DNA from 2 places in the Caballeronia sp. SL2Y3 genome. Region 2 is predicted to be linked to the other one. Evidence: predicted binding sites of a transcription regulator. Region 2 holds the regulator's gene; the other holds the start of a gene.
What was found. Region 2 encodes HrcA, which represses chaperone genes, less so after heat shock. Its sites were predicted from a motif close to TTAGCACTCNNNNNNNNNGAGTGCTAA; they were not measured.
Positions count from the first base shown of each region.

Region 1: groES (co-chaperone GroES) is a predicted target of HrcA. The motif match lies at 1,244-1,270, and genes of this name have one in related genera.

Region 1 is NZ_CP084260.1:2,144,054-2,148,390, reverse strand. It holds gene LDZ26_RS10110 (MFS transporter) at 1-524, shown strand, start outside; gene LDZ26_RS10105 (type II 3-dehydroquinate dehydratase) at 529-975, shown strand; gene groES (co-chaperone GroES) at 1,349-1,642, shown strand; gene groL (chaperonin GroEL) at 1,720-3,360, shown strand; gene LDZ26_RS10090 (hypothetical protein) at 3,464-3,889, opposite strand; gene LDZ26_RS10085 (DUF72 domain-containing protein) at 3,933-4,337, opposite strand, start outside.
Region 2 is NZ_CP084260.1:384,758-389,094, forward strand. It holds gene recN (DNA repair protein RecN) at 1-332, opposite strand, end outside; gene LDZ26_RS01850 (NAD kinase) at 368-1,261, opposite strand; gene hrcA (heat-inducible transcriptional repressor HrcA) at 1,448-2,464, shown strand; gene hemH (ferrochelatase) at 2,603-3,670, shown strand; gene LDZ26_RS01865 (RNA-binding S4 domain-containing protein) at 3,696-4,103, shown strand; gene LDZ26_RS01870 (hypothetical protein) at 4,075-4,236, opposite strand.

The sequences.
Region 1 (4,337 bases), 1.1 Mb from region 2:
TCTCGCTCAGCTATCTCACGAAGAACCTCGGCGTGCCGAAGCAGACCGGCTTCATGCTGCTGATGGTGGCGAACGTCTGTGCCATTGGGGGCGCGCTGGCCGGTGGCTATCTGAGCGACCGGATCGGACGCAAGCGCGCGCTGATGATCGGCTCGTTCTGCACGCTGGTCTGCTGCCTCATCTACTTTCCGATCCTCAACCAGCACTCGGTCGCGTTGACGATGGCCGTGATGGGCGCCTTCCTGGGCTTCACGCAGTTTCAAAGCGGCATTCAGCCGGTGTGGTTCGCCGAATCGTTCCCGACCGAAGCGCGCTACACGGGCTCCGCTCTGTCTTACTCGGGGGCCAATCTGCTCACCGGTGGACCGATGCCGATCGTCGCCGTCGCGCTGCTCAATGCCTTTCATGGTTCGCCTTGGGCGATCGTCGCGGTCTGCGGCTCGTTGAATCTGCTCTCCTTCCTCATGATCGCGACGTCGCGGGAAACCAAAGACACCGCCCTCGAACGTAGCGCCACACACTGAAACCATGACTCGCAAACTCTACATTCTCAACGGCTCGAACCTGAACATGCTGGGCGCGCGCGAGCCGCACCTTTACGGACATACGACGCTGAAGGACATCGAAAAGAACTGTCTTACGCTCGCTGAAGAACTGAAGCTGGATTGCGTGTTCCGTCAGACCAACAGCGAGAGCCAGTTGATCGACTGGATTCAGGAAGCCTTCCTGCAGGACGCGGCGCTCGTCATCAACCCGGCCGGCTTCTCGTTCGGGCGAATTCCGGTGCTCGACGCGGTCAAGCTGATTAGCCGCCCGGTCGTGGAAGTGCACATAACGAACATTCACCGGCGCTCGGAGGAATACCGTCACTCGACAATCTCGGTGGCGGCTACTGCGGTGTTCTGCGGGGCGGGCGCGAACGGCTACTTGCTGGCGATCCGCGCGGTTGACGATCTTTGGGGCAATCCGAGCTGAACGTGTCGCTCGGTCTGGCGAGCAAGCTGTCTCGGCGCGGACTTCGCTTCCGCCGGGATGCGCGGCAGGCAAGTGGACGGTGCTTATCAATACCCGCGTTTACCCTCCCGTCGATCGTGACGCGACGTTTGCGCGGACCGCCGCCTAAACCGCGGCATCGGCTCGTCCGTGCGTTCGCCGCACTGATCGCAAGTTAATCCCCAAAACCACGCCAATCTCGACCCCACTTTCGCTCCCTCCTTGAAATTGTCAAATGCGGTCCATATAATTGGCACTCACTGCACGAGAGTGCTAACAAGATTTCCGTCCGGCGGGCGCAGCCCAAAAGACGGGCTTTCCCGCGTTTTCAGTCTCATTCAAGAGAGGAGTGTGTATGAACCTTCGTCCTTTGCACGATCGCGTCATCGTCAAACGTCTGGACCAGGAAACCAAGACCGCATCGGGCATCGTGATCCCGGAAGCAGCGGCAGAAAAGCCGGATCAAGGCGAAGTCCTGGCCGTCGGCCCGGGCAAGCGCGATGACAAGGGCACGCAAAACGCCCTCGACGTGAAGGTGGGCGACCGCGTGCTCTTCGGCAAATACGCCGGCCAGACCGTCAAGGTCGACGGGCAGGAACTGCTCGTCATGCGCGAAGAAGACATCATGGCCGTTCTGGTCAACAAGTAAGCATTCTTCCTGTACGCCGGGCTTCGCGCCGAAAGGGCAGCGAGCCGGCACACTGAATCGAATCAAGGAGTCTGGATATGGCAGCTAAAGAAGTCACTTTCGGCGATTCCGCACGCGCCAAGATGGTCGAAGGCGTGAACATTCTGGCCAACGCGGTCAAGGTCACGCTGGGTCCGAAGGGCCGCAATGTCGTGCTCGAGCGTTCGTTCGGCGGCCCGACGGTCACCAAGGACGGTGTCTCGGTCGCGAAGGAAATCGAACTGAAGGACAAGCTCCAGAACATGGGCGCGCAAATGGTCAAGGAAGTCGCTTCCAAGACCAGCGACAACGCAGGTGACGGCACCACGACCGCTACCGTGCTCGCACAGTCCATCGTTCGCGAAGGCATGAAGTACGTCGCATCGGGCATGAACCCGATGGACCTGAAGCGCGGCATCGACAAGGCCGTCGCCGCAGCAATCGAAGAACTGCGCAAGATCAGCAAGCCCTGCACGACGAACAAGGAAATCGCGCAAGTCGGCTCGATCTCGGCGAACAGCGACACGTCCATCGGCGAGCGCATCGCTGAAGCCATGGACAAGGTCGGCAAGGAAGGCGTGATCACCGTCGAAGACGGCAAGTCGCTGCAAGACGAGCTGGACGTCGTGGAAGGCATGCAGTTCGACCGCGGCTACCTGTCGCCGTACTTCATCAACAACCCGGACAAGCAAGTCGCCGTTCTGGAAAACCCGTTCGTGCTGTTGCACGACAAGAAGGTTTCCAACATCCGCGATCTGCTGCCGGTGCTGGAACAAGTCGCGAAGGCCGGCCGTCCGCTGCTCATCATCGCTGAAGACGTCGAAGGCGAAGCTCTGGCAACGCTCGTCGTTAACAACATCCGCGGCATCCTGAAGACGGTTGCCGTGAAGGCTCCGGGCTTCGGCGACCGTCGCAAGGCCATGCTGGAAGACATCGCGATCCTGACCGGCGGTCAAGTCATCGCGGAAGAAACCGGCCTGACGCTGGAAAAGGCGACGCTGCAAGAGCTGGGTCAAGCCAAGCGCATCGAAGTGGGCAAGGAAAACACGACGATCATCGACGGCGCTGGCGAAGCCGTGAACATCGAAGCTCGCGTGAAGCAAGTGCGCAAGCAGATCGAAGAAGCGACGTCGGACTACGACCGTGAAAAGCTGCAAGAGCGCGTGGCCAAGCTGGCCGGCGGCGTGGCAGTGATCAAGGTCGGCGCTGCAACCGAAGTCGAAATGAAGGAAAAGAAGGCACGTGTCGAAGACGCTCTGCACGCAACGCGCGCAGCAGTGGAAGAAGGCATCGTGGCTGGCGGCGGCGTCGCGCTGATCCGTGCACGCCGTGCAATCGACGGCCTGAAGGGCGCTAACGCCGACCAGGACGCAGGTATCAAGATCGTTCTGCGTGCAATGGAAGAGCCGCTGCGCCAGATCGTCACGAACGGCGGCGAAGAAGCCTCGGTCGTGGTGGCTGCTGTTGCTCAAGGTTCGGGCAACTACGGCTACAACGCGGCAACCGGCGAGTACGGTGACCTGGTGGAAGCCGGTGTCGTCGACCCGACCAAGGTGACGCGCACGGCGCTGCAAAACGCGGCATCGGTGGCAGGCCTGCTGCTGACGACCGACGCAGCCGTCGCCGAACTGCCGAAGGAAGATGCTCCGATGCCTGGCGGCATGCCCGGCGGCATGGGCGGCATGGGCATGGACATGTAAGACGGCTTCGGCCCGATTACATCGGTGCGAGTCTCGCAAGGGGCTCGCGCCATGCCAGAAAAAAACCTGCAGCGATGCAGGTTTTTTTTCGTGCATCGACACGCTATTTATTCATCTCGTCGCGTAACTTCTGCGCGGCGGCCTTGTAGTCGTAGGTCGGGTAGAACTCCGTGTGATATCCGCCCCACGCGGTCGTCTCGATGGCGCGATTCACTTCCCGCAGCCTGTCCGCCGGCACGCGCAAGGTCACTACTTGCCCGATGCCCATCATCACGTACCACGAGACCACTTCCACGCCCGGCGGCGGAAACGTCTTGAAGTAGCCTTGTTCCTTCAATTGCTGGTTGATCTTCGGCAACGGCTTGGACTCGTCGTGCTTGAGGAAGATGGTCAGCAGGAACGTGCCGTCGCCCGCAGGCGTGGCCGGCGGCGATGCGTCCTGCGCATGGGCGGGCAGCGCCGCCGAGACAATCGTGGCGAGCATCGTGGCTCGAATGAGGCGAGCGATGCGTCGTGCCGGCTTGTGCATCAGCGAATCTCCTTCGGAAGCAATGAGCAGAAGCGGAAGGGCACTACGCCTTCCGATGATGAAGATGCAGACGCTCCATCACATGCAGCGCGTTGGGCTGCGCGTGGCCGAGCGTGGTGTTGTCGAAGATGCACCACACCTCGGGCGTCTTTTTCGCGCGGGCTTGCAGCGTGCGCGCGAGATCGTCGAGATACGGAAAGTCGTACGAAGACTTGTAGAGATCCGGCGAGCCGTGCAGCCGCACGTAGACGAGAGATGTGTCCGCCCGATGCTTGATTTCGCAGTCGTCGGGAATCGGGTCGGCGTCCACATATGCGATGTGATGCGCTTTCAAAAGCGCCGCCGCCTCTTTGGTGAACCAGCTCGGATGGCGCGCCTCGCACGCGACCGGCAGCTTCGTGCGCTCGCGCAGCGCCTTGAAGAAGGCATCCGCCAGATCGTGTTCGAA
Region 2 (4,337 bases):
GCCGGCGTGCCGTTGATGAATGCGCGCGAGCGGCCGCTCGAATCGATCACGCGGCGCAGCATCACCGAGTCGCCGTCCTGCGAGAGCGCGTGCTCGTCGAGCCAGCGAACCACTTGCGGGTGCGTGCCGAACTCGGCGGTGATGTCCGCGCGCGGCTCGCCGGTGCGCACGACGCTCGCATCGGCGCGGGCGCCGAGCGTGAGGGCGAGGGCGTCGATCAGAATCGACTTGCCCGCGCCGGTTTCACCCGAAAAAACCGTGAAGCCCGAATCGAATTCGATGTCGAGCGCGGCGACGATGACGAAGTCTCGAATGGAGAGATGACGGAGCATGGACGCTTCGGGAAGGGTTCGGCAAAGATGTGCGGTCAGACAGACGAGTCCTGCGAAGGATGCTCGTTCCAGTGCAGTTTCTTGCGCAGCGTGGCGTACGTGCTGTAGCCGACCGGATGCAGCACCGGCACGGTATGCCGGGAGCGCCGCACCTCGATGGCGTCGTTCAGTTCGACGGCGGTGAACGACTGCATGTCGAAGTTCACGTTCACGTCGCGCCCGCCGATGATCTGAATGGTGACCTTCGAGTCGTCCGGCAGCACGATCGGACGGTTCGAAAGCGAGTGCGGGGCGATCGGCACGAGCACGAAGCCTTGCAGCTGCGGATGCAGAATCGGCCCGGCGGAAGACAGCGCGTACGCCGTGGAGCCGGTCGGCGTCGCGACGATCAGCCCGTCGGAGCGCTGGTTGTACATGAAGTGGCCGTCCACCGACACGCGCAGTTCCGCCATGCCCGAGAAGCCGCTGCGATTCACGACCACGTCGTTGAACGCGAGCGCGTGGTAGATGGGCTTGTCGTTGCGCACGATGCGCGCTTCCAGCAGGCTGCGCTCTTCGCGCTCGAACTGCCCGGCGAGCATTTGCGGCACGCGTTCGTGCATTTCCTTGAGCGGGATGTCGGTGATGAAGCCGAGCCGCCCGTGATTCACGCCGATGAGCGGCGTTCTGTACGGCGCAAGCTGACGGCCCACGCCGAGCATGGTGCCGTCGCCGCCGAGAACGACGGCCACATCCGCACGCGCGCCGATCTCCGCGATGGACAGCGCGGGATAGTCGGTCACGCCGACATCCTTCGCGGTGCCGGCTTCGAACACCACGTCGAAGCCCTGGTTCGCAATGTGCTCCGCGAGCGATCGCAGCGGCGCCTCGATGCCGGGCGTGTTGGTTCGCCCGACCAGGGCGACCGTCTTGAATTGGCCAATTTCCATGCCGGCATTACACCATAGGTCGAAGGCGAAAAGAACCGGAGCCGCGCGGTCTCTGACGCGTCCGGTTTGTCGCTAGAATGGAGCGGACATTGAACGATCGGCGCGCCGCCGAACGCACCGCGAAGCGGCGCGAGCCCGCGGCGGCAGCCGTCGCCGCGCTTTGACACGTTGCGTTAAAATTTGCCCATGCTAGACCCACGTGCACAAACCCTCCTGAAAACGTTGATCGAGCGTTACATCGCCGAAGGTCAGCCGGTCGGTTCGCGCACGTTATCACGGCACTCCGGCCTCGAACTGAGTCCCGCCACCATCCGCAACGTGATGTCGGACCTCGAGGACTTGGGCCTCGTCGCCAGTCCGCATACGTCGGCGGGGCGCATTCCCACGCCGCGCGGCTACCGCCTGTTCGTCGACACCATGCTCACGGTCGAAGCCCCGCAGGACGAGGCGATGACCACGGCCGTCAAGACGCGCCTGCAAGGCCAGGAGCCGCAGAAGATCGTCGCGGCGGCGGCGAGCGTGTTGTCCAGTCTGTCCTCGTTTGCAGGCGTGATCCTCACGCCGCGCCGCAGCCACATGTTCAAGCAGATCGAGTTCATGCGGCTGTCGGACAAGCGCATTCTGCTCATCATCGTGACGCCGGAAGGCGACGTGCAGAACCGCATGATGGCCACGCAGCGCGACTACTCGCCCTCGCAACTCACGGAAGCCTCCAATTACATCAACGCGCATTTCGCGGGCCTGTCCTTCGACGAAGTGCGCCGCCGGCTGCGCGAGGAAATCGACCAGTTGCGCGGCGACATGACCACGCTGATGCAAGCGGCGGTCGTCGCGAGCACGGCCGAGACCGATCCCGGCGAGACCGTGCTGATTTCCGGCGAGCGCAACCTGCTCGAAGTCGCGGACCTTTCGTCCGACATGGCGCGGCTGCGCAAACTCTTCGACCTCTTCGACCAAAAGACGAGCCTCCTGCAATTGCTGGATGTATCGAGTCACGCGCAGGGCGTGCAGATTTTCATCGGCGGGGAATCGAATCTCGTGCCGATCGAGGAGATGAGCGTCGTGACCGCGCCGTACGAAGTGAACGGCAAGATCGTCGGCACGCTCGGCGTGATCGGCCCGACCCGCATGGCCTACAACCGCGTGATTCCCATTGTCGATATCACGGCGCGCCTGCTGTCGATGTCGCTCAGCCAGCAATAGCCAGCAATAGCGCGCCTTTGCGGTCATCTTGCCGCGCCGTCGAACGCGCCGCCACTAGGCCGTTCGGCCGATGCAGCGTGCTGGAACGCGCCGCTATAATGGCCGTCACCTTTCGATGACTTTCGGCCGCCTTGCCCTATGCGTTTCGACCTCGAGTTGCCCTCGCAGCCCAGCGCCTCGCATCGCGTCGCGGTGCTGCTGATCAATCTCGGCACGCCGGACGCGCCCACGCCGCGAGCGGTGCGCAAATATCTCGCGCAGTTTCTGAGCGATCCGCGCGTCGTCGAAATTCCCGCGTTCATCTGGCAAATCATTCTGCGCGGCATCATACTGCCGTTTCGCGGGCGCGCATCGGCGAAAAAATACGCGCAGGTGTGGATGCCCGAAGGCTCGCCGTTGCGCGTCTATACGGAGCGGCAGGTCGAAGGCTTGCGGCGGCTTTTTGCGGCGAACGACTATCACGTCATCGTCGATTACGCGATGCGCTACGGCACGCCGGGCATCGGCGCCATGCTCAATCAGCTGAAGCTGGAAGGCGCCGATCGCATTCTGCTCGTGCCGATGTATCCGCAGTATTCGTCGTCGACCACGGCCACCGCTTTCGACGACGCCTTTACCGCGCTCAAGCGCGTGCGCAATCAGCCGGAGATCCGCACCATTCGCCATTACGCGGACCATCCCGCGTATATCGCGGCGCTCGCCGAGCAGGTGCGTGACTACTGGCGGCTGCACGGCCAGCCGGACTTCGCCTCGGGCGACAAGCTCGTGCTGAGTTTTCACGGCGTGCCGAAGCGGACCATGGACCTCGGCGACCCGTACCACGACCAATGCCAGTTGACCGGCTCGCTGCTCGCCTCCGCGCTGGGGCTCACGCCCGTGGAATGCCGCGTGACGTTCCAGTCGCGCTTCGGCCGCGCGGAGTGGCTGCAGCCGTACACCGCGCCGACGCTCGCGGAACTGGGCGCGGCCGGCGTGAAGCGCGTGGACGTGTTCTGCCCCGGCTTCACGGCGGACTGCCTGGAAACGATCGAGGAAATCGGCATCGAAGTGCGCGACGAGTTTCTGCAGGCGGGCGGCAAGGAGTTCCATCGCATTGCCTGCCTGAACGCGTCGCCGGCGTGGATCAAGGCGCTAGGCGAGATCGCGGCACAACATCTGCAAGGATGGCCTGTACAGGCCACGCAACCGGTGACGGTGGCGGCCTGAAACCGCTCATCGCACGAGAATCACCATGAATTACAAGATCACGACGGAACCGGGCGCGCGCCTGCGCATCGACAAATGGCTGTGGGCCGCGCGTTTCTTCAAGACGCGCTCGCTCGCGAGCGACGCAGTGGAGAAAGGCCGCGTGAGGATCGGCGGCGCGAACGTGAAGCCGTCGAAGGACGTGCGTGTGGGCGATATCGTCGAGATCGATATCGAGCGGATCGTGTGGCAGGTGCAGGTGCTGGGCCTCTGCGACGTGCGCGGGCCCGCGCCGGTGGCGCAGACGCTCTATGCCGAGACGGACGAAGGCCGGACCAAGCGGCTGGCGGAAGCGGAACGGCGCAAGACGTTTCGTGAGCCGGCAGCCGGCATGCAGGGCAGGCCGACGAAGCGCGACCGCCGCATCATCGACAGATTTTCAGGTTCGGATTGAAGAATTCTTCGACCGTCGCGTGAACGCCGCCGTACTCGGTGGTGCGCGCGGTCAGGGCGCCGGACATGCAGATGGTCGTGGTCCCCGCGACGAGTACCAGGGCGACCACCGCGATGGCAAAGGTCAGTTTCATGGTACCCCCGGAAACGGGAACGGCGGCTGGACGACCGCGCGAGAATCAGGAAATTGGCGACGCGCAAGCGGTTTGAAGCAATCGTAGGATTAGGGTTAACG